Regions from separate parts of the Micromonospora luteifusca genome, predicted to be linked through region 3. Evidence: predicted binding sites of a transcription regulator. Region 3 holds the regulator's gene; each other region holds the start of a gene.

Region 1 (7,762 bases), 590 kb from region 3:
CCGCCCACGGCGTAGATGTGCCGGCCGTAGCTGGTGCGCTGAAGCACGAAGGTCCAGATGATCAGCAGCACCGCGATGACCGGCACCACGATCGGCACACCCTTGAGGGAGACGACCAGTACGTTGCGGCTGCGCTCCAGGTTGAGGACGTACACCGCCGCGCCGAGGATGACGGCGAGCCCGCCGATCCGCAGCGCCACCACGGCGATCGGGTCGGTGATCAGACCGCGGGCAAGCCGGTTGCGGTGGCGCAGCAGTTGCACCGCCGCGTAGCCGACGACCGCGAGGGCGGCCAGCGTCCAGCCGAGGGTGGGGGCGAGGTTGCGGTTGGCGATGGCGACCAGCACCTCGTCGCGGACGGAGATGTTGGTGCCGTCCTTCACGAGCATCAGCACGATGCCCTGGAAGGCGAGGAAGCCGGCAAGGGTGACCACGAAGGACGGAATGCCGATCTTCGCGACCAGCAGGCCGAGGCTGGTGCCGATGACCAGACCGGTGGCGACCGCGGCGAGCACGGCGACCCACCAGGGGTAGCCGAGCACGGTGACCAGGTTGGCCAGCACGGCCGCGCAGACGCCGCTGGCGAAGCCGGCGGAGAGGTCGATCTCGCCGAGCAGCAGCACGAAGACCAGGCCCATCGCGATCAGCGTGACCGCCGCGCCCTGGGTGAAGAGGTTGGCGAAGTTGCCGGCCGACAGGAACGACGACGGCCGCATGACCGCGAAGACGGTGCAGAGCACGATCAGGCCGAGTACGGCTGGTAACGCGCCGACGTCGCCACCGCGTACCCGGCTCAGGTAGTTGCGGACGTGGCCCCCGACGGTCGGCGCCGGTGTGACGGCCGCCGGGCCGTCCTTCCGCACGGCGGTGGTGGTCATCGGAGGCCTCCTGAGATCGAGTCGGCCGGCTGCGAGCCGTCGCCGTTGCTGCCCGGGTCGGTGGTGAGGCCGAGCCCGCCCGAACGCCCGGCGGTGATCAGCTCGACCACCTGGGCATGGGTGATGTCGGTGGTCTTCACCTGGGCGACCATCTGGCCGAGGTACAGCGCGGCGATCCGGTCGGAGACGGCGAAGACGTCGTTCATGTTGTGCGAGATGAGCACCACGGCCAGGCCGTTGTCGGCGAGGCGGCGGACCAGTTCGAGCACCTGGGCGGTCTGTGCCACGCCGAGCGCCGCGGTCGGCTCGTCCAGGATGACGAGCTTGCTGTTCCACAGCACCGCCTTGGCGATGGCCACGGTCTGGCGTTGGCCGCCGGAGAGGCTGGACACGTGTTGACGCAGTGAGGTGACGGTGCGGACGGAGAGCCCGGCCAGCGTCTCGGCGGCGAGCTGTTCCATGGTCGGCTCGTCCAGGACGATGCCGCTGCGCTTCTCCCGGCCGAGGAACATGTTCTGCACGATGTCCAGGTTGTCGCAGAGCGCGAGGTCCTGGTAGACGACCTCGATGCCCAGCGCGGCGGCGTCGCGAGGGCTGCCGACGTGCACCGGTTCACCGTTGAACAGGATCTCGCCGGCGTCGGTGGGGTAGATGCCGCTGATGCACTTCACCAGGGTCGACTTGCCGGCGCCGTTGTCACCGACCAGTGCGGTCACTTCACCCGGGTGGACGGTCAGGGCGACGTCGCGGAGCACCTGGACGGGACCGAAGCTCTTGTCGATCCCGCGGAGTTCCAGCAGGGGGGTCGCGGACACGGGGGTCTCCTTCTCAAGGGAGGTCGGGGCCCGTCCGGCGGGCGCCGCCCGGCACGGGAGGGGTTCTCCCGTGCCGGGCGGCGAGGTCGTCCCGGCGGGTACTGCGGCGTCGGTCAGCTGATGCCGGCGTCGGCGCAGAGCTTGGCGTACGTCCCGGAGCAGACCTGCTCCTTGGTCACGTAGCCGTCGGCGATGACGTCCTTGACGGTCTCCTTGTAGATCGCCTTCGGAGTGAGCAGCACCGAGGGGACGTCACGGCCACCCTCCGGGTCCTTCACCGTCTGGCCGGTGTCCTTCTTCTCGCCCTTGGCGAGCGCGATGGCGAGGTCGGAGGCGGCCTTGGCCTCTTCCCGGACTGCCTTGTAGACGGTCATGCACTGGTCACCGACGAGGATGTTCTGCAGGCCCTCGACGCTGGCGTCCTGTCCGGTCACCGGCACCTTGCCGTTGAGCTTGTTCTTCTTCAGGATCGAGATGGCCGCGTTGCCGAGACCGTCGTTGGCGGCCAGCACGCCGTCGATCTTGCCGTTGGCCTTGGTGAGCTGCTGCTCGAAGATCGTCGCGGCCTGCGCGTTGTCCCACGCCGGCACCGCGTCCTCGGGGCCCTTGACGTATTCCTTGGCGTCGAACTTCGGCTTGAGCACCGAGTCGTAGCCGGCCTTGAACAGGGTGGCGTTGTTGTCGGTGGGGGAGCCGTTGAGGTACGCCACGACGGGGTTCTTGGCGCCCTTCTCGGTCAGGCACTTCGCCAGACCCTCGCCCTGAAGCTTGCCGACGGTCTCGTTGTCGAAGCTGACGTAGTACTGGGCGGAGCCGCCGAGGGTGAGCCGGTCGTAGTCGATGGTGGCGACGCCCTGCGACTTGGCCTTGTCGAGCACGGCCTTGCCGGTGCCGGAGTCCAGGTTGACGATCATCAGGGCGGTCACGCCGCCGGTGATCATCTGGTCGGCGATCGTCTGGAAGGCGGTCTTGTCGTTCTGCGCGTTCTGAATGTCGTACTGGACGCCTGCGGCCTTGAACGCCTCCTCCAGGAATCGGCGGTCCGCGGTCTCCCAGCGGACGGACGACTTGCTGTCCGGGAGGATCACGCCGATCTTGGGAGTCTTGGCCGAGGCGGCCTTGTCGCCGCCGGAGTCGTCGCTGCAGGCGGTCAATCCGCCGGTCGCGAGCAGGCCCACGGCGGCGATGGTGAGGATCCCCTTACGCATGTGCAGGGTCCTTTCGGAGGTGGGGGAGGTGTTGTTTTGTTGTGTCCGGCAACGTATTTCGGGTCACACCAGCTCCACAAGACCGCGCAGGTGCCAAGTTTGTTGGCAGCGATAACAATTCAGCAACGCGACTGTTACTCCCCGGGTATCCAGGGGGAGTTGATCGTCATGAAAGTCTTCAGCGGGTCTGCGAAGGCCCGGTGCGAACGCTGGTCAGCGCCACCGGATCCGCCCCCGCCACACCGGGGGACCTAGTCGACCGGCCGACCGACGAGCACTGTCGGCGCCCCGCCGACCCGGGTGAGCACCAGACTCGCCGCCGCATCGCCGGCCAGCCGCAGATCCCGCCGGAGCTGTTCCGGAGTGAGCGCCGAACCCCGCTTGAGGATCTCGACCCGGCCCACCCGGCGGTCCCGCAGCAGCGCCCGCAGACGCTTCAGTGAGAACGGCAGCACGTCGGTGATCTCCAGACAGCGCGCGTACGGGGTGCGGGTCGGGCGGTCGGCGTAGAGGTAGGCGATGCTCGGGTCGCCGAGGGTGGCGTCCAGTTCGACGGCCAGTTCGGCGACGAGGTGTGCGCGTACCACCGCCGGGTCCGGGTCGTACAGGTAGCGGCGGGGCGGCCCGACCGCGGCCTCGTCGGCACCCGAGCCGGTGAGCTGGTGGCGGTGGGCCTCGGCACCCCGCTGGCGGTAGAGAGTGGCGCGGCGGGGCACCTCCGCCAGTTCGCCGCACCAGAGCGCGGCCTCGACCAGGTCGCCGTCCACGCCGACCCACTCCGCCTCCGCGCCGGCCGGAATGAGCGCGTGGTCCAGACCCGGCGCCACCTTCACCACGGTGCGCGGCACCCGCTCGGCCAGCCCGGTGACGAAGTCCCACGGTGGCGAGTAGGCGCGCGGGTCGAAGATCCGCCGTCCGGTGCCGGTGGTGCGGCGGGCCGGGTCACAGAAGACCCCGTCGACGCGGGAGACGTCGAACGCGGTGGCATCGCCGCACTCGACCGTGAACAGGTCGGCCAGTCCGGCCGCTGCGGCGTTGGCGGCGGCCATCGCGGCGGTCACCGGGTCGGCCTCCACCCCGTACACCCGGATGCCGGCGCGGGCGGCGGCCAGCGCGTCCGCGCCGAGGCCGCAGCCGAGGTCGGCCAGGGTGCGGACGCCGGCCGCGTGCAGCCTGGCGGCCCGACGGTCGGCGACCACCCGGCGGGTGGCCTGCTCCAGGCCAGGGCGGGTGAGGAACATCCCAGCGGCGGCCGGGCCGAACTTGCCGACCGCCCGGTGGCGGAGTTCGGCCTGGGTGAGCGCCGCCGCGGCCAGCGTCGGCGGCACCCCGCCAGCGCGCAGCGCCGACGCCGCGGCCAGCGGATCACCGCCGGCCAGCCCGGCCGCCGCCGCGAGCGCGGCCGACCCCTCGGGGGTACGCAGCGCCGCCAGCTGGTCGAGATCCACCCGGTCATTGTCCTGGTCGACTCGAAAATCCTGGCTGGCGGGGCGCGACGCGCTGGCACTCTCCTTGACGGAGTGCTAGCCACGGAATAACCTGCGATTAGCACTCTCACCCTGAGGGTGCCAGCTTCCGGGTCTCGCGACCCGGGTGCGCACGCCAGGCGGACCGGCACCCGCGACGACGGCCCCGCCCGGTGGCATGAGGCAGATTGACGCTGGTCGGCCCCGCCGGCCAGCAACGAAACCAGTACCCCAGGAGGGTATGCCCGTGACTACCGCGACCAAGGTTGCGATCAAGCCGCTCGAGGACCGCATCGTGGTCCAGGCGAACGAGGCTGAGACCACCACGGCGTCGGGCATCGTGATCCCCGACACCGCCAAGGAGAAGCCGCAGGAGGGCACTGTCCTCGCTGTGGGCCCGGGGCGCGTCGACGACAACGGCAACCGGGTTCCGGTTGACGTTCAGGTCGGCGACACCGTCCTCTACTCGAAGTACGGCGGCACCGAGGTCAAGTACGCCGGCGAGGAGTACCTGGTGCTCTCCGCCCGCGACGTCCTCGCGGTCATCGAGAAGTAAGCAACCGATCAGTGCAATTGCCCCGGTCCGGCTCGCCGGGCCGGGGCAATGGCGCTTCGAAGGGACATTCATGGCGAAGATCCTGAGCTTCTCGGACGACGCCCGACACCTGCTGGAGCACGGTGTCAACGCCCTCGCGGACGCGGTCAAGGTCACCCTCGGCCCGCGCGGGCGCAACGTCGTCCTGGACAAGAAATTCGGTGCGCCGACGATCACCAACGATGGTGTGACCATCGCCAAGGAGATCGAGCTCACCAACCCGTACGAGAACCTTGGCGCGCAGCTGGTCAAGGAGGTGGCGACCAAGACCAACGACGTCGCCGGCGACGGGACCACCACTGCGACCGTGCTGGCCCAGGCGATGGTTCGTGAGGGCCTGCGCAACGTGACCGCCGGGACCAACCCGGCCGGTCTCAAGCGGGGCATCGACGCGGCGGCCACCAAGATCTCCGAGGCGCTGCTCGGCCGTGCCGCGGAGGTCACCAGCAAGGAGTCGATCGCGAACGTGGCGACGATCTCCGCGCAGGACGCCACGATCGGCGATCTGATCGCCGAGGCGATGGAGCGGGTCGGCCGCGACGGTGTCATCACCGTCGAGGAAGGCTCGATGCTCACCACCGAACTGGACGTGACCGAGGGTCTCCAGTTCGACAAAGGTTTCATCTCGCCGAACTTCGTCACCGACCTGGAGGGTCAGGAGTCCGTCCTTGAGGACGCGTACATCCTGGTCACCACCCAGAAGATCTCGGCGATCGAGGAGCTGCTGCCGCTGCTGGAGAAGGTCCTGCAGAACAGCAAGCCCCTGCTGATCATCGCCGAGGACGTGGACGGCCAGGCGCTCTCCACCCTGGTGGTCAACTCGCTGCGCAAGACCCTCAAGGTCTGCGCGGTCAAGGCCCCCGGCTTCGGTGACCGGCGCAAGGCGATGCTCCAGGACATCGCGATCTCCACGGGCGCCGAGCTGGTCGCCCCGGAACTGGGCTACAAGCTTGACCAGGTCGGCCTCGAGGTGCTCGGCACCGCTCGGCGCGTCGTGGTCGACAAGGAGAACACCACGATCGTCGACGGCGGTGGCCAGAAGGCCGACGTCGCCGACCGGGTGTCCCAGATCCGCAAGGAGATCGAGGCCTCCGACTCCGACTGGGACCGGGAGAAGCTGGCCGAGCGGCTGGCAAAGCTCTCCGGTGGCATCGCCGTCATCAAGGCTGGTGCGGCGACCGAGGTCGAGATGAAGGAGCGCAAGCACCGCATCGAGGACGCCATCGCGGCGACCAAGGCTGCGGTCGAGGAGGGCACCGTGCCCGGTGGCGGCGCCGCGCTGGTGCAGATCCTGTCGGTGCTCGATGACGACCTGGGCTTCACCGGTGACGAGAAGGTCGGCGTCTCGGTCGTGCGCAAGTCGCTCGTCGAGCCGCTGCGCTGGATCGCGCAGAACGCCGGTCACGACGGCTACGTCGTGACGCAGAAGGTCGCCGACCTGGAGTGGGGCAACGGCCTCGACGCTGCCAAGGGCGAGTACGTCGACCTGGTCAAGGCCGGCATCATCGACCCGGTGAAGGTGACCCGCAACGCGGTCACCAACGCCGCCTCGATCGCCGGTCTGCTGCTCACCACGGAGAGCCTCGTGGTGGAGAAGCCGGAGCAGGCCGAGCCGGCCGCCGCCGGTGGGCACGGCCACGGCCACGGCCACCAGCACGGCCCGGGCTTCTGACCCGGTAAGCGACACCCGTCCGGGGCGCACCGTCGTACGACGGTGCGCCCCGGTTCGTCTTCGCGGATCATTACCGGACGCTGACGTTGTTGGCGACCGGGTGAGATGATCGCGCACACTGGGCCGATGAGCACCACGTCGCGGCGGTACGCCGCGCTGGCCGGAGTGACCGCCGCCGCTGTCGCGATCGGGATCGCCGAACCGGTGGCAGTGTTGACGGGTCCCCGGTCGGCGCCCCTGGTCGCGGTCGGCGGGGTGGTCGTCGACGCCGTCCCCGAGTCGCTGAAGCAGTTCGCCATCGACGTCTTCGGCACCGCCGACAAGATCGCACTGCTGGTCCTCACGGGCCTGTTGCTCGGAGGGTTCGCCGCGCTGTTCGGTGTACTGGCGGTCCGCCGGGTCGCGCTCGGCCTGGCCGGCATCGGCGCGTTCGGTGCCATCGGTGTGGCCGCCGCGCTGACCCGCCCCGGTGCGGATGCCGCCGACGCCCTGCCGTCACTGGTCGGTGCCGGCCTGGGCGCCCTGGTGCTCTGGCTGTTCATCGAAGGCCCGTTCGAGCTGGACCCCTGGCCCTGGTCACCACCCACCCCGATCGCACAGGCGTCGCCAGCCGACCCGTCCTCTGGGCCTCCAGGTGGGCCCACGGTTGGGCCTCCGTCTGGGCCCTCGGCCGAGCCCTCGGCTGAGCCTGCGGTGGTGGCCGGGTCGAGCGCGCTGTCGCCGGTCGTCGACCCGGAGTCGAGGCGACGGTTCCTCACCGGCAGTGGGGTGCTGCTCGGCACGGCCCTGGTCGGCGGTCTCGGTGGACGTTGGCTCGCCGGCCGACGCGGAGTGTCCGCCGCCCGGGACGCGATCCGGTTGCCCGCGCCGGCCTCCCCCGCGCCGGCCGTGCCGGCCGGCGCGGACCTCTCGCTGGCACAGGTAGCGCCCTACGTCAGTTCGAACTTCGGGTTCTACCGGATCGACACCGCGCTCGTGGTGCCCCAGGTGGACCCGGACACCTGGCGGCTGCGAATCCACGGACGGGTCGGCACCGAGCGCACCTACAGCTACGCGGACCTGCTGGCCCGGCCGCTCGTCGAGCGGTACGTGACGCTGGCCTGCGTCTCCAACGAGGTGGGCGGGGAC
Region 2 (7,762 bases), 950 kb from region 3:
GGCGCCGGCTGCCACCTGGCGGAACGGGACGGCGAGGTGCTCGGCTTCGCCGCGTACGGGTCGTCCCGGCCGAGCTGGTTCGGGCCGATGGGCACCGCGCCGGCCGCCGAGGGGTCGGGCATCGGTGGCGTGCTGCTGCGCCGCTGCCTACGGGACCAGCAGGCAACGGGCCTGGACCGGGCACAGATCGGCTGGGCGGGGCCGGTGCCGTTCTATTCCGGCAGCGCGGGCGCCCGGATCGAGCGGGTCTTCTTCCTGTACCGGAGAGCGGTCGGAGCGCGATAAGGGGCGAACGGGACGCTGGTCCAGATAGCGCCATTCGCCCGCACCGGCCATCGACGCCCCCTACCGTTTTGGTAGAGGAGGCAGCCATGACCACGGATGACGACAAGACCGAGGACGGCCCGCCGATCACCTGGAAACCGGTCGGCGAGCTCCCCGGCCAACTGCCGTTCGACCGGCTCGACTACGGCGACGCCGAGCAACTGGCCGAGATGACCACCGACGACTCACCGTCGGTGGTCGAGGAGCCGCAGGAGATGGTGGACGCGCCGATCCAGCTGCTTCCGCCGTACGACCGGGCGCACAAACAGCGCAACCAGCGCCCACTACCGACCTGACGACGAACGGGGCGGACCGCGTCAGCGGCCCGCCCCGTTCTGTGTCGGAACTGGACTCAGAAGTCCATGTCCCCGCCACCCGGGCCAGCCGGGGCAGCCGGGTTCTTCTCCGGCTTGTCCGCGACGACGGCTTCGGTGGTGAGGAAGAGCGCCGCGATGGAAGCGGCGTTCTGCAGCGCCGAGCGCGTCACCTTGGCCGGGTCGATGATGCCCGCGGCCAGCAGGTCCACGTACTCGCCGTTGGCGGCGTTGAGGCCGTGACCCGCTTCGAGGTTACGGACCTTCTCCACCACGACGCCACCCTCGAGGCCGGCGTTGACGGCGATCTGCCGCAGCGGGGCGTCCAGCGCGACCTTGACGATGTTCGCACCGGTCGCCTCGTCGCCGACCAGGTCGAGCTTGTCGAAGGCGGTCTTGCCGGCCTGAACCAGCGCGACGCCACCACCCGGGACGATGCCCTCCTCGACGGCAGCCTTCGCGTTGCGAACGGCGTCCTCGATGCGGTGCTTGCGCTCCTTGAGCTCGACCTCGGTGGCCGCGCCGACCTTGATGACCGCAACGCCGCCGGCCAGCTTGGCCAGCCGCTCCTGCAGCTTCTCGCGGTCGTAGTCGGAGTCGCTCTTGTCGATCTCGGCCCGGATCTGGTTGACCCGACCCTGGATCTGCTCGGCGTCACCGGCACCGTCGACGATGGTGGTCTCGTCCTTGGTCACCACGACCTTGCGGGCGCGGCCCAGCATGTCGAGGCTGGCGGCGTCGAGCTTGAGGCCGACCTCCTCGCTGATGACCTGGCCACCGGCGAGGATGGCGATGTCGGTCAGCATGGCCTTGCGGCGGTCACCGAAGCCCGGCGCCTTGACGGCGACCGACTTGAAGGTGCCACGGACCTTGTTGACCACCAGGGTGGCCAGGGCCTCGCCCTCCAGGTCCTCGGCGATGATCAGCAGCGGCTTGCCCGACTGCATGACCTTCTCCAGGATCGGGAGCAGGTCCTTCACCGACGAGATCTTGCTGTTGGCGATCAGGATGTACGGGTCGTCGAAGACGGCCTCCATACGCTCCGGGTCGGTCATGAAGTAGGCCGAGATGTAGCCCTTGTCGAAGCGCATACCCTCGGTGAGCTCCAGCTCCAGCCCGAAGGTGTTGCTCTCCTCGACGGTGATGACGCCTTCCTTGCCGACCTTGTCCATCGCCTCGGCGATGATCTCGCCGACGGTGCTGTCGCCAGCGGAGATGGAGGCGGTGGAGGCGATCTGCTCCTTGGTCTCGACGTCCTTGGCGAGCTTGGACAGCTCCTCCGAGACGCTCGCGACCGCAGCCTCGATGCCCCGCTTCAGGGCCATCGGGTTGGCGCCAGCGGCCACGTTGCGCAGGCCCTCGCGAACCAGGGCCTGGGCCAGGACGGTCGCCGTCGTCGTGCCGTCACCGGCAACGTCGTCGGTCTTCTTGGCGACCTCCTTGACCAGCTCAGCGCCGATCTTCTCGTACGGGTCCTCGAGCTCGATCTCCTTGGCGATGCTCACACCATCGTTGGTGATGGTGGGGGCACCCCACTTCTTCTCGAGCACGACGTTGCGGCCCTTGGGGCCGAGGGTCACCTTTACGGCGTCGGCGAGCTGGTTCATGCCCCGCTCGAGGCCGCGGCGCGCCTCTTCGTCGAACGCGATCATCTTGGCCATACGGCGTTGTCCTCCTGGACACTCACGGGCCACCCGAGATGTGTGCCTCGAATGGGCCGCCTGGTGTACGCACCTTGGGACGTCGCCACCTGGCGACGACGACGTCCTTCGGCCGGGCCGGATAGCCCGCGACGACCGGCCATGTGCCGCCCCGGCGTCTCCACGCCGGTGCAACCTGGCCCCACCGTCCCGACCATTGGCACTCACGGTATGCGAGTGCCAATGACTTGTTTAGCACTCTCCCCTGCCGAGTGCAAGCACGATGGGGCCGCTCAGCCGAGTTCCGCGGCCAGTCCGGCAGTGTTCACCGGCGCCTCATGGGCCCGCTGCTCGGCGTACGTCACCAGCAGACCGATCAACTGGGCGAGGTGGGCCGGCAGCGCCAGCACCGCAGTGACCCCGATCACCGCCACCGCCCCGGTCGCGGCACCCGGCGACGCGAAGGGATCCGTACCGAACGCGGAGGTGCCCGCCCCCTCCAGCGCCCCCGGGATCAGGCTGCCGACGATCACCGCCAGGGCCACCAGGGCCACCCGACCGAGCACCAGGCCGAGCCGGGCGTGGAACATCCCGAACGATCGGCCGATCGGGTCGCGGCGTTCGAAGAGGTAGACCGGGCCGGCCATGCTCAGCGCGAACGCCAGGTAGATGCCGGGCAGCACGCAGAAACAGAGGCCGACGCCGACGATCACGCTGACCAACAGGGTCCAGCCCCACAGCCCGAGCGCCCGACGGAGGCCATAGCGCAGCGCCGACTCGAGGCTGCCCGGCCGACCGGCCGCCTGCTGGGTGATCACCCAACTGCCGGCGGCCCACCCGGCGGCCTGCAGCAACCCGATCAACAAACTGCCGCCGACCAGCACGACGATGAGGCTCACCAACTCGGCGGCGAAATTGTCCGGCAGCACGGCGGTCGGATCCGCCTCGGCCTGGGCGGCCCACTTCGCCGTCGGGTCCAGACCGAGGGAGATCACCGAAAGCACCGCCGCCGGCAACACCTGGGTGAGCAGCATGATGGGCACCAACTGCCGCCAACCCCGGCGCAACGCTGCCCAACACCGGTTGAACCATCCGGCAAGACCGGCACCGGGGGGAGTGACCAGCGGGTCGTTCGGGTCGAACCCGTAACCCGGCGGGTACCAGCCGACTGCCGACCCCGGATACCACGGCTGCCCGCCATAGGGACCCGCCCCGGGCTGCCCGCCAGAGGGACCCCACCCGGGCTGTCCGCCGTAAGCGCCCACCCCGGGCGGGTAGCCCCCGGGTGGCGGGTAAGCCCAGCCCTGCGGGGGCGGACCGGCCGCACCCCGCGCGGGATCCCAGCCAGACGCCGTGCCCGGCGTCGCGTTGAAACCGCCGTGGGGCGGGGTCGGCTCGGACGGACCCGGCTCGGACGGACCCGGCTCGGACGGGCCCGGCTCACCCGGCCCGGAGGGTGGGGTGGGCGGGGGTGACTCGTCGGTCATGAACGCTCCTCAGCATTGGCTGGAACGGTTCACGATCTTCCCGGCTGCGCGCCCGTGCCGCAGCCCCGACGTGGGGGCCGATCGGGGAGGAAGCTCAGGCGATGACGCGTACGTGCTCGGCCTGCGGGCCCTTCTGCCCCTGGGCGATCTCGAACTCCACCCGCTGACCGTCATCCAGCGCCTTGTAGCCGTCCATCTCGATTGCGGAGAAGTGAACGAACACGTCCTGACCGCCGTCGACGGCGATGAAGCCGTAGCCCTTTTCGGCGTTGAACCATTTCACGGTGCCCTGTGCCACGGTGCACTTCCCTCACTCTGCGCAGCGTTGCCTGACCCGGCGCACGGCGCGGCCGGGCGCCCTCGGACCACCGCCCCAGCGATCGATGGCGGCCATTGAAGCAGGTGACCGGAATCGCACGCTACACGAGGGATGACGACCGCGCACGACCACAAATCGGGCACCGTTCTGGCCGCTCCGGCACCGCCTCCAGCCGTGCTCGGAAAATGGTGTCCACCCCTGTGGTAGGCATGCGGGCATGACCACCGATACCGGCCCAGCCGCCCTCCGGCAGACGCAGATCCGCCGGGTCCGGCCTGGCGACGCCGCCCGGATGCGGGCGCTACGCCTGGAGATGCTCGCCGACGCACCGTTGGCTTTCCTGGAGACCCTGGCGGACGCGGCGGCCCGACCGCACACCGAGTTCGCCGCCCGGGTCGCCTTCACCTCGGCCGGTCCCACCAACGCACAGTTCATCGCCGATCCGGGCGGCCGGCTGGTCGGACACGCCGGCGGCACGGTCGCCCCGAACGAGCCGGGGCTGACCGTGATCTACGCCGTTTACGTCACGCCAGCCTGGCGGGGCGGCGGGCTGCTCGGCGACCTGGTGGACGGGGTGGCCGCCTGGTCGCGGGCCTGCGGCCGGCCGGAGCTGCTGCTGGAGGTGGTGGTCGGCAACAACCGCGCCTACCGCGCCTACCAGCGGCTGGGCTTCACCGACACCGGCGTACGGGTCCCCCACCCCACGATCCCGGCCCTGACCGAACTACAAATGCGCCGAACGGCCTGAACCCCGCCGCGCAATGACCCGCTGTCGACGCCGCCAACCCCATGATCGCGCTACAACCAGGATCGAGTGGCCTCCCCGCAAACGGTTACCACTACATCCTGGTTGCAGCACGATCATGGGTTGATGGGACAGCGCAGGCGCAGAGACGCCCACGACCACCGTGCCCACAAAGGGTTTCCGGGGCAGCCCGACCCGCGCAGGGATCAAGCCTGACCGCCCGGAGCGGGTCGGGCTGCCCCGGAAACCCCCAACCGCAAGCAGGGCGGGCCGCCCCGGAAAGCCCAAAAGCAACAACCACAGATCAGACGTGCCGCCGAGACTGCACGATCCGGAATCGATTGGCCACGTACGCCCCATCGGTCAACGCCGAGTTCGCCGCCGCGTTGGCGCCACTGCCGTGGAAGTCGGAGAACGCCGCCGACTGGTTCACGAAGACCCCGCCGGTGAGGTTGCAGGACAGGTGCACCCCGACCTCGACCGCGACCGCCTCGGTGGCGTCCAGCACGGCCTCGTCGGTGGAGTAGACCCCGGCGGTGAGCGCGCCCTTCTCGCCGACCGTGCGGCGCAGCAGGTCCAGGCTGTGCGTGGTGGAGTCGGTCGCGATGGCGAACGAGATCGGCCCGAACCACTCCCGGCCGTACGTCTCCGCGTCGTCCGCGGTCAGTTTCACGATCGTCGGGGTACGCACCACCGCGTCGGCGTACGACGGGTGGATCACGGCCCGCGACTCCAGCACCGGCTCGCCGACCTTGGTCACCTCGGCCAGCCGCTCCAGCACCCCGTCGTTGACGATGGCGCCGGTCAGCTCCACGCCTCGGGCCGGGTCCGCGGTGAGCTTGCCGACCGCCGCGGCGATTCCGCCGGCCACCTCGTCGAAGCTCTTGCGCCCCTGGTCGGTCTCGATGCCGCCGGCGGGGATGAGGATGTTCTGCGAGGTGGTGCACATTTGGCCGCTGTAGAGGGTCAGCGTGAAACCGAGGTTGCGGCACATCCCGGCGAAGTCGTCGGTGGAGTCGATGACGACCGTGTTCAGGCCGGCCTTCTCGGTGTAGACCGACGCTTGCCGGGCGTGCGTCTCCAGCCAGTCGCCGTACTCGGTGGAGCCGGTGAAGTCGACGATCCGGATGGAGCGGTGCAGGGCCAGGTCGCTCGCGAGCTTCTCGCCGGGGGCCTCAGCAGCCAGCATGATCAGGTTCGGGTCGAAGCCGGCCTCGGCGAGCACCTCCCGGGCGTACTTCACGGTGATGGCCAGTGGCAGCACCGCGCGCGGGTGCGGCTTGACGATCACTGGGTTGCCGGTGACCAGCGAGGCGAACAGCCCGGGGTACGAGTTCCAGGTCGGGAAGGTGTTGCAGCCGATCACCAGCGCCACCCCACGCGGCACGACGTGGAACGTCTTGGTCATCCGCAGCGGGTCACCCTTGCCGGCGGCCTTCTCCCAGCCTGCCGTCCCCGGGTGCCGGGTCATCTCGGCGTACGCGTAAGCCAACGCCTCCAGCGCCCGGTCCAGCGCGTGTGCGCCGCCGGCCTGGAAGGCCATAACGAACGCCTGCCCGCTGGTGAACTGCACCGCGTTGGCCAGCTCGAAGATGTGCTTGTGCAGCCGGTCGAGGATCTCCAGGCAGACGCCCACCCGGGCCTGCGGGCCGGCGTCGCGCCACGCCGGAAGCGCGGCGGAGGCGGCGTCGATCAGCTCGCCGGGGGCGGCATGCGGGTAGCGCACCGCCAACTCCACCCCGAACGGGCTCGTCTCGGTGGCGACGCGTTCACCGGCGCCCGGCTGGTCGAGCGGAAAATCACCACCGAGGTACGCCTCGAAGGCGGCCTTACCGTCGGCGGCGGCGGTCTCGCCGTACACCCGGGGGCTGGGAGATTCGGGATAGGCGGACCAGTAGCCCCGCTCCGTGATCGCGGTCAGCGCACGGTTGAGGGTGTCGGCGTGCCTGTCGTACAGGGGCTGCGGGGTCTCCGTCATGCCCGCCATCATGCCGCAGCCGTGTTCGGGAGCAGAAGCGCCGATGACAGACAACGCCGCATGCCTGAGTCACGTCCGCGAGCACCAGCGTCCGTCAGAGCGTGAGCTGCCAGTCGGTCCAGGCGTCCACCGGCCGGAAGCCGAGCTGCTCGTTGATCGCCACCATGTAGCTGTTGCTTGCCGCGTTCCAGGTGTCGATCATGCGGACCGCCGGCTCGTGGGTGAGCAGGTGGTGCAGGTTCTCGGCCTTGGCGATGAGGCCGAGCCGGTGCCCACGGTGGGCCGGGTCGACGATGGTGATCTGCTGGAACGCGTGCCAGTCGGCGGAGGCGCCCACGTCCAGCAGGGTCCAGGCGACCAGCCGGCCGGTCGCCTCGTGGCGCATCCCGAGGTGGTAACGCCGCCGGCCCCTGGCGTCCAACGCCCGGTCGTTGCCGCGGATGCGCTCGGCGTCCACCTGCTCCGGTTCCCACTGCACGTCCCCCATGGGAGCGTCGATGAGCAGCCGGCCGTCCAGGTAGGCGATGTCCGCGACGTACTCCTGCGGGGTCGCCCCCTGCCAGCAGACCGACCGGTAGCCCTCGGCCCGCGGCTGGGCCTCGGCCAACGCCGCCCGCAGCGCGACCCGGTCAATCTCGTCGACATCGAGCCGACGACGCACCTCGGCCAGGGCGGATTGAGCGCCCGTCGAGGCGGCGAACGCGTCACCCGCCACGCTTCGGGCGGGCCCGCCGGGCAGCGCGGAGACGGCCATCGCGACCACCCGCTTGCGTCCGTGCTCCCGCAGCAGGCGCAGCCCGTACTCGTGCAGTGCCCGGCCGACGCCCCGCCGCCGCAGCTCCGGATGCACCACCAGCTCGGCGGTGGCGTTGTCGGTGTTGTCGAGCTGCGGCAGGTCCAGTTGGAGGTAACCGGCCGGCACGCCGTCCAGTCGGGCCAGCGCCCAGAGGGACCG
Region 3 (7,762 bases):
TGCTCACCCTGCGCGGGCGGTTGCTCGCCGACGCGGTCGTGCGCGACCTGCTGCCCTGAGTGGGCTCCCGCTGCCCCGGAGCGGGGCAGCGGGTGCTGCGGGCCGGCCGGGGGAGCGGCCGGACCGGTTCACTTGATGAAGCTCGCAGAGAGCGGGTAGCGGTAGAGCTGGCCCTCGTTGGCTTTGATGCCAGCGATGATGCCGAACACGGCACCGAGGATGATGGCCGCCCCGACCCCGATGAAGCCGATCAGGATGCAGGACAGCACCCAGCCGACCAGACCGACGATCGACCAGATGAGCTGGAAGTTGAGCGCTGCCACAGCGTGCGCCCGCACCGTCGGGGACTGGTTGCCGCGTGCCAGCATCGCCACCAGCGGGGCGATCCAGCCGAGCACGCCGCCGCTGATGATCATGCCGGCGGCGCCGCCGAAGTGCGCGACCAACGCCCAGGTCTTGTCCTCGTTGTTGGCATAGCCGCCGCCGGGGCCGCCGTAGGCGCCACCGGTCGGGTAGCCGCCAGCGGGGTAACCGCCGGGCGGGGGGTAACCGCCGGGCGGCGGATAGCCACCCGCCGGAGGGTAGCCACCTGACGGCGGTTGGTCACCGGTGGGCGGCGGATAGCCACCGGCCGGGGGATAGCCGCCCGGGCCGGGTGCCCCGGACAGTGGTGCGGTGGGCGGCTCGGCCGACGGGAAAGAACTCGGGGAGGTCGGCTCCGGCGGGTAGTCGCCGGGCTCACCCGCTCCGGGAGGGCGAGGAGGTTCAGTCATGGATGTCACGGTAGAGGCCCGTGGCAACGCCGCACCAGAGCGACTCCGCCCGGCAGTCTGGGCCGATCGGCCCAGCGGGGTGGCGCGGGCCGCAGCGATGAGCCGCCGTTGATCATCGCGCCGGCGGGTACGCCGACGTAGACTGGCACTCGTTACAGTCGAGTGCCAGGACGGCTCGGCCGGCCCATGGCGCCGGCGGCCGACGTGCGACAGGAGGTGCGGAGAATGGGTCTCGACGACCGGAAGCTCGCCGTGCTCCGCGCGATCGTCGAGGACTACGTCTCCACCCAGGAGCCGGTCGGCAGCAAGGCGCTGGTCGAGCGGCACCAGCTCGGCGTCTCCCCGGCCACGGTCCGCAACGACATGGCCGTGCTGGAGGAAGAGGGCTACATCCGGCAGCCGCACACCAGCGCCGGCCGGGTGCCCACCGATCGCGGCTACCGCCTCTTCGTCGACCGGTTGTCCCGGGTCAAGCCGCTCACCCCGGCCGAGCGCCGGGCCATCGAGCGCTTCCTGGTCGGCGCGGTCGACCTCGACGACGTGGTGCACCGCACGGTGCGGCTGCTCGCTCAGCTGACCCGGCAGGTGGCCGTCGTGCAGTACCCGAGCCTGGCTCGTTCCTCGGTTCGTCACCTGGAGCTGGTGCCGATCTCCACCACCCGGCTGATGCTCGTCATGATCGCCGACACCGGGCGCGTGGAGCAGCGGCTGGTGGAGCTGCCCGGGCCGGTGCCCGCCGACAACGTCACCGACCTGCGTCGGTTGGTCAACGAAAAGCTCGCCGGTGCCCGGCTGTCCGACACCCCGCCGTTGGTGCAGGCGCTTGTCGAAGAGGCGCCGGCCGAGCTGCGTCCGACGATGACCACCCTCGCCACGGTGCTCCTGGAGACGCTGGTCGAGCGCCACGAGGAACGCATCGCCCTGGCCGGCACCGCCAACCTCACCCGGGGCGGCCTGCTCGACTTCCAGGGTTCGCTGCGGCCGATCCTCGAGGCGCTGGAGGAGGAGGTCGTGCTCCTCAAGCTCATCGGCGAGACCGAGCCGAGCACGACCCGGGTGCTGATCGGCGACGAGAACGAGTTCGACAACCTGCGCGCCGCCTCCGTGGTCAGCACCGGGTACGGCCCCGGCGCCACGATCGTCGGCGGCCTGGGGGTGCTGGGGCCCACCCGGATGGACTACCCCGGCAATATCGCCACGGTGCGCGCCGTGGCACGCTACGTGGGCGAGTTGCTGGCCCAGAACTGACAGTCAGGGCCGACGGCCGGCTGCCGCCGGATCGGCGCAACGCGAGACGAACATGAGGACACGGAACGCAGTGGCCAGGGACTACTACGGCATTCTCGGTGTGAGCCGGGAAGCCTCCGATGACGAGATCAAGCGCGCCTACCGCAAGTTGGCGCGCCAGTTCCACCCGGACGTCAATCCGGACCCGGAGGCTCAGGAGAAGTTCAAGGACATCAACGCCGCGTACGAGGTCCTCTCGGACGACCGGAAGCGGCAGATCGTCGACCTGGGTGGCGACCCGCTCGCCCCGGGTGGCGGGGGCGGCGCTGGCGGCCCGGGTGGTCCGGGTGGTGCCGGCCCGTTCGTCGGTTTCCAGGACATCATGGACGCGTTCTTCGGTGGCGCGGCCGGTGGCGCCCGTGGCCCGCGTCCGCGTACCCGCCCGGGTGCCGACGCGATCCTGCGACTCGAGTTGGACCTGCACGAGACGGCGTTCGGCGTCGAGGCGCCGATCACCGTCGACACCGCCGTGCTCTGCACCACCTGCTCCGGAGCGGGCACGGCCGCCGGCACCCACCTGGCGACCTGCGAGGCGTGCGCCGGGCGGGGTGAGGTGCAGTCGGTGCAGCGCACCTTCCTCGGCCAGGTGGTTTCCGCCCGGCCGTGCACCGTGTGCCAGGGCTACGGCACCACCATCCCGCACCCCTGCCCCACCTGCGCCGGCGACGGACGGGTGCGCACCCGCCGCTCGCTGACCGTCAAGATCCCGGCCGGCGTCGAGGACGGCATGCGGATCCGGCTGGCCCAGCAGGGCGAGGTGGGCCCGGGTGGCGGCACGGCCGGTGACCTCTACGTGGAGATCCACGAGCGGCCGCACGACGTGTACTCCCGCAAGGGCGACGACCTGCACTGCCGCGTCACCGTGCCGATGACCGCGGCGGCGCTCGGCACCCGCCTGACCATCAAGACCCTGGACAGCGAGGAGACGGTCGACGTCAAGGCCGGCACCCAGCCGGCCAGCACGCTGCGGCTGCGCGCCCGGGGTGTGCCACACCTGCGCGGCACCGGCCGCGGCGACCTCTACGTGCACCTGGACGTCCGGACGCCGACAAAGCTCGACCCGGACCAGGAGAAGATGCTGCGCGACTTCGCCAAGACCCGCGGTGAGGAGGTCGCCGAGTTGTCCAAGCAGGGCGGCTTCTTCTCCCGGATGCGCGACGCGTTCAACGGGCACGCCTGAGGTGTCCGCGCCGCTGTTCCTGGTCGAGGCGCTGCCCACCGGCGACGCATTCACCCTGGACGGCCCGGAGGGGCACCACGCCGCGACCGTGCAGCGGCTGCGCGTCGGCGAGGAGTTGCTGCTCGCCGACGGTCGGGGCGGCACGGCCACCGCGGTGGTCACCGCGGTCGGCCGGGGCAGCCTGGAGGTCACCATCACCTCGCGGGGGTACGCGGACGCGCCCGTACCCCGGCTGGTGACCGTGCAGGGCATCGCCAAGGGCGACCGGGGTGAGCTGGCCGTGCAGGCGATGACCGAGGTCGGGGTCGACGAGATCGTGCCCTGGGCGGCGTCCCGCTCGGTGACGCAGTGGCGCGGCGACCGTGGCGTACGCGCCCGGGACAAGTGGGTGGCCACCGCCCGGGAGGCGGCCAAGCAGGCGCGCCGCCCCTGGCTGCCGGTGGTGGCCGGTGCGCCCGACGAGTCCACCGCGACGGTGGCCCGCCGGATCGCCGGTGCCGCCGCCGGGTTCGTGCTGCACGAGGAGGCCCAGGAGCGGCTGACCACCGCCGAGCTGCCGTCCTCCGGTGAGATCGTCCTGGTGGTGGGGCCGGAAGGTGGCATCGCCCCGGCCGAGCTGACGGCTTTCCAGGAGGCCGGCGGCCGGCCGGTGCGGCTCGGGCCGGCCGTGCTGCGTACCTCCACCGCCGGCGTGGCGGCGCTCAGCGTGCTCGCCGCCCGGCTCGGCCGCTGGTAGTCCCAACCCTGCCGCTCGTGGTTCAGCTACGCAGGTAGGAAGCTCCGTTGAGGTCGACGATCGTGCCGGAGGTCCATTCGGCCTCCGGCGAGGCCAGCCAGTGCACGGCGGCGGCGATCTCCTCCGGTCGGGCCACCCGACCGAACGGGCTCTGCGCCCGGATGGCCGCGCCCTGCTCCCCGCGCAGGTGCTCGGTGGTCATGTCGGTCGCCACGAAGCCCGGCGCGACGGTGGCGACCGTGATGCCGTACGGCGCGAGCGCCACGGCGAGGGACTGGCCCAGTGCGTTCAGCCCCGCCTTGCTGGCGCCGTACGCCGGCTGGTCCGGCTCGCCGCGGAACGCACCTCGGGACGAGACGTTGACGATCCGGCCGCCGCGTTCCCGCATGTGCTGGGCAGCGCACCAGGTGACGTTGCCCGCCCCGGTCAGATTGGTCTCCAGCACCTGCCGCCAGCGCTTCTGCCACTGCTCGTAGGAGGCGCCGAAGACGGGGTGCGGGTCGTCCCGGTCGCCGTACATCCCGGCGTTGTTGACCAGCACGTCCAGACCGCCGAGCAGCTCGGCGGCCCGGTCCACCATGGCCCGGACCGCGTCCGGGTCGGTGAGGTCGGCACGGACCACCACGTGCCCGGTGCCGGGCAACTGCGCGCGCAGTTCCTCGGCCGCGTCGCCGGAGTCGCGGTGGTGGATCGCCACCCGATCACCACTGGTCGCGAACGCCGTCGCCACCGCGCGGCCGATCCCGCGTGAGGCACCGGTCACGAGTACCGCTCGATCTGTCATGCCGGCCATCCTGCCTGAGCCGTCGCGCCCCTACTTACACTGCCCCGATGGGATCCGATTGCCTGTTCTGCCGCATCGTCGCCGGGGAGATCCCGGCCACCGTGGTCCGGGAGACCGACACCACGCTCGCCTTCCGTGACATCGACCCGAAGGCGCCGGTGCACGTCCTGGTCATTCCGAAGGAGCATTACGCGGACATCGCCACGCTCGCCCAGGGTGACCCGGCGTTGACCGCGGACGTGCTGGCGACGTCCGCGGCGGTGGCCGAGGACGAGGGCCTGCTCGGCGACGGTTTCCGGCTGATGTTCAACACCGGCGCGTACGGCGGGCAGGAAGTGTTCCACGCGCACGCACACCTGCTCGGTGGCGCACCGCTCGGCCCGATGCTCGCTCGGGACCTGACATGAGCGAGCGCAGCGAGCGAACCAGCAGCCTGGCGCCTCGCGCCGGCGCGCAGCGAAGCGGAGCGGCGGCGTGAGCGCCGGTCCGGCGCCGGAATCCCGAGTGGACGAGCGCCTTGGCCGGCTGGTCCGGCGGGTGCAGGCCGACGCCCGGGTGCCGGCGGTGTCGGCGGCGCTGCACCGGGCCGACCGACCGCTCTGGAGCTGCACCATCGGCGCGACCGGCACCGACAACCCGCTGGGGCCGGGCACCCAGTTCCGGATCGGCTCGATCACCAAGACCTTCACCGCGGTGCTCGTCCTCCAGTGCCGCGACGACGGGCTGCTGGGCCTGGACGACCCGATCGGCCGGCACCTGGATCTCCCCGCGCACGGCGAGTTGACCGTCCGCCGGTTGCTGTCGCACACCGGTGGCCTGCAACGCGAGCCGTTCGGCGACGTCTGGGACAGCCTGCGCGCGCCGGACGCCGAGCAGTTGCTGGCTGAGCTGGACCGGGCCGAGCGGGTGCTGCCGACGGGCCGCCGGTTCCACTACTCCAACCTGGGTCTGGCCGTGCTGGGCCAACTCGTCGCCCGGTTGCGCGGCGAGAGTTGGGCGCAGTCGCTCACCGAGCGGGTTCTGACGCCGCTGGGGTTGACCGACACCACCGTGACCCCTCGGCCGACGGCGGCCACCGGGTTCCTGGTCGACGCGTACTCCGACGAGGCACACCCGGAGCCGCCGACCGATTTCGGCGCGGTCGGCCCGGCCGCCCAGCTCTGGAGCACCGCGACCGACCTGGCCCGCTGGGCGGCGTTCCTCGCCGACCCGGCCGCACTGGACCCGGCCGGTGTGGTCCTCGCCCCCGCGACGCTGGACGAGATGCGCTGGCCGCTGACCACCACCGACGAGACGCTCTGGGGCGCGGGCTTCGGGCTCGGGCTGATCCTGGTTCCGCAGGGGGATCGGGTGGTGCACGTGGGGCACGACGGGGCGATGCCCGGTTTCCTCGCCGCGGCGTACGGCCGGCGAGGAGGCGACGGCACGGCCGGCGCGATGGGCGCTGCGGTGCTCGGCTCGTCCGGCACGGCGGCCGAGGTGTTCGATCTACCGCACCGGCTGCTCGCGGCGGCGGTCGAGCACGACCCGGCCGAGATCGAGCCCTGGCGGCCTGGTGCACCCGCGCCGACGGCTCTGCGGGGAGTGCTCGGCCGTTGGTGGGGCGAGGGCTTCGAGTACGTCTTCTCCTGGCACGACGGCGCCCTGCGGGCGCGGGGGGCCGGTGACCCGGCGGGGCGTCCACCGGCGATCTTCACCCCCCTGCCGGACCAGCCGGACGTGTTCCGGACGGTCTCCGGTCGGGAGGCCGGTGAGCTGCTGCGGCTGACCCGGGACGAGGCTGGCGCGGTGGTCCGGATGCACTGGGCGACGTACCGGTTCACCCGCCACCAGGAGACCTTCGACCGGTACGACTTCCGGGCCGGGAGTTGATCGCGGCCAGCGGAAATGGGCGCGATGCGCCCCGCGTTGACCCGATACGATGGGTGTAACGTCCGCAGGCCGTGCCAGCAGAGCCGGCTTCGAGATCGAGAGCAGGTGGCGCAGGGCCCTTCGGCCCGACCTATGACCGGCACCCCACCTCCCGGCCCGCCCCGGGTGCAGACCAAGATCACCGTGCCCGACTCGAAGATCATGGTCAATCTGCTCGGCGCAGGCGACGAGATCCTTCGACTCGTCGAACGCTCGGTCAACAGTGACGTGCACGTCCGCGGCAACGAGATCACCATCACCGGTGACCCCGCGGACAACGCCCTCGCCGAGCGGGTCTTCAGTGAGCTGCTCGAACTCATCGAGAAAGGCGAGACCCTGACCACTGACGCCGTCCGGCGTACCGTCGGCATGCTCGAGCAGGGCAGTGCCGAGCGGCCCGCCGAGGTTCTGACGCTCAACATCCTCTCCCGTCGCGGGCGCACCATCCGCCCCAAGACCCTCGGGCAGAAGCGGTACGTCGACGCGATCGACACCCACACCATCGTCTTCGGCATCGGCCCGGCCGGCACCGGAAAGACCTACCTGGCGATGGCGAAGGCCGTCCAGGCGTTGCAGGCCAAGCAGGTCAACCGGATCATCCTGACCCGGCCGGCGGTGGAGGCGGGCGAGCGACTGGGCTTCCTGCCCGGCACGCTCAACGAGAAGATCGACCCGTACCTGCGCCCGCTCTACGACGCGTTGCACGAGATGCTCGACCCGGAGACGATCCCGAAGCTGATGGCCCAGGGGACGATCGAGGTCGCGCCACTCGCCTACATGCGCGGTAGGACCCTCAGCGACGCGTTCATCATCCTGGACGAAGCACAGAACACGACGCCCGAGCAGATGAAGATGTTCCTCACCCGGCTCGGCTTCAACTCCAAGATCGTCGTGACCGGTGACATCACCCAGGTGGACCTTCCCGGCGGGACGAGCAGCGGCCTGCGGGTCGTCCGGGAGATCCTGGAAAACGTCGACGACGTGCACTTCGCCCAGTTGTCCAGTTCCGACGTGGTTCGCCACCGGCTGGTCGGGGAGATCGTCGACGCGTACGCCCGCTGGGACGCCGAGCGGGAGAATCAGCAGGCGCA

What was found. Region 3 encodes HrcA, which represses chaperone genes, less so after heat shock. Its sites were predicted from a motif close to GGTTNGCACNCTCNNNNNGAGNGTGCNAACC; they were not measured.
Region 1: a site for HrcA is predicted at 4,445-4,475, ahead of groES (co-chaperone GroES). Genes of this name have one in related genera too.
Region 2: a site for HrcA is predicted at 2,494-2,524, ahead of groL (chaperonin GroEL). Genes of this name have one in related genera too.

Annotation. Positions count from the first base shown of each region.
Region 1 is NZ_JAFBBP010000001.1:2,354,266-2,362,027, reverse strand. It holds gene JOD64_RS10285 (sugar ABC transporter permease) at 1-878, opposite strand, end outside; gene JOD64_RS10280 (ATP-binding cassette domain-containing protein) at 875-1,693, opposite strand; gene JOD64_RS10275 (sugar ABC transporter substrate-binding protein) at 1,807-2,901, opposite strand; gene JOD64_RS10270 (THUMP-like domain-containing protein) at 3,153-4,349, opposite strand; gene groES (co-chaperone GroES) at 4,615-4,923, shown strand; gene groL (chaperonin GroEL) at 4,994-6,634, shown strand; gene JOD64_RS10255 (molybdopterin-dependent oxidoreductase) at 6,761-7,762, shown strand, end outside.
Region 2 is NZ_JAFBBP010000001.1:2,714,759-2,722,520, forward strand. It holds gene JOD64_RS12075 (GNAT family N-acetyltransferase) at 1-285, shown strand, start outside; gene JOD64_RS12080 (hypothetical protein) at 372-620, shown strand; gene groL (chaperonin GroEL) at 677-2,299, opposite strand; gene JOD64_RS12090 (hypothetical protein) at 2,572-3,312, opposite strand; gene JOD64_RS12095 (cold-shock protein) at 3,860-4,063, opposite strand; gene JOD64_RS12100 (GNAT family N-acetyltransferase) at 4,302-4,832, shown strand; gene paaN (phenylacetic acid degradation protein PaaN) at 5,134-6,807, opposite strand; gene JOD64_RS12110 (GNAT family N-acetyltransferase) at 6,902-7,762, opposite strand, start outside.
Region 3 is NZ_JAFBBP010000001.1:1,761,470-1,769,231, reverse strand. It holds gene hemW (radical SAM family heme chaperone HemW) at 1-59, shown strand, start outside; gene JOD64_RS07560 (DUF4870 domain-containing protein) at 129-773, opposite strand; gene hrcA (heat-inducible transcriptional repressor HrcA) at 999-2,021, shown strand; gene dnaJ (molecular chaperone DnaJ) at 2,092-3,240, shown strand; gene JOD64_RS07545 (16S rRNA (uracil(1498)-N(3))-methyltransferase) at 3,242-3,976, shown strand; gene JOD64_RS07540 (SDR family NAD(P)-dependent oxidoreductase) at 3,999-4,760, opposite strand; gene JOD64_RS07535 (histidine triad nucleotide-binding protein) at 4,808-5,167, shown strand; gene JOD64_RS07530 (serine hydrolase domain-containing protein) at 5,235-6,632, shown strand; gene JOD64_RS07525 (PhoH family protein) at 6,765-7,762, shown strand, end outside.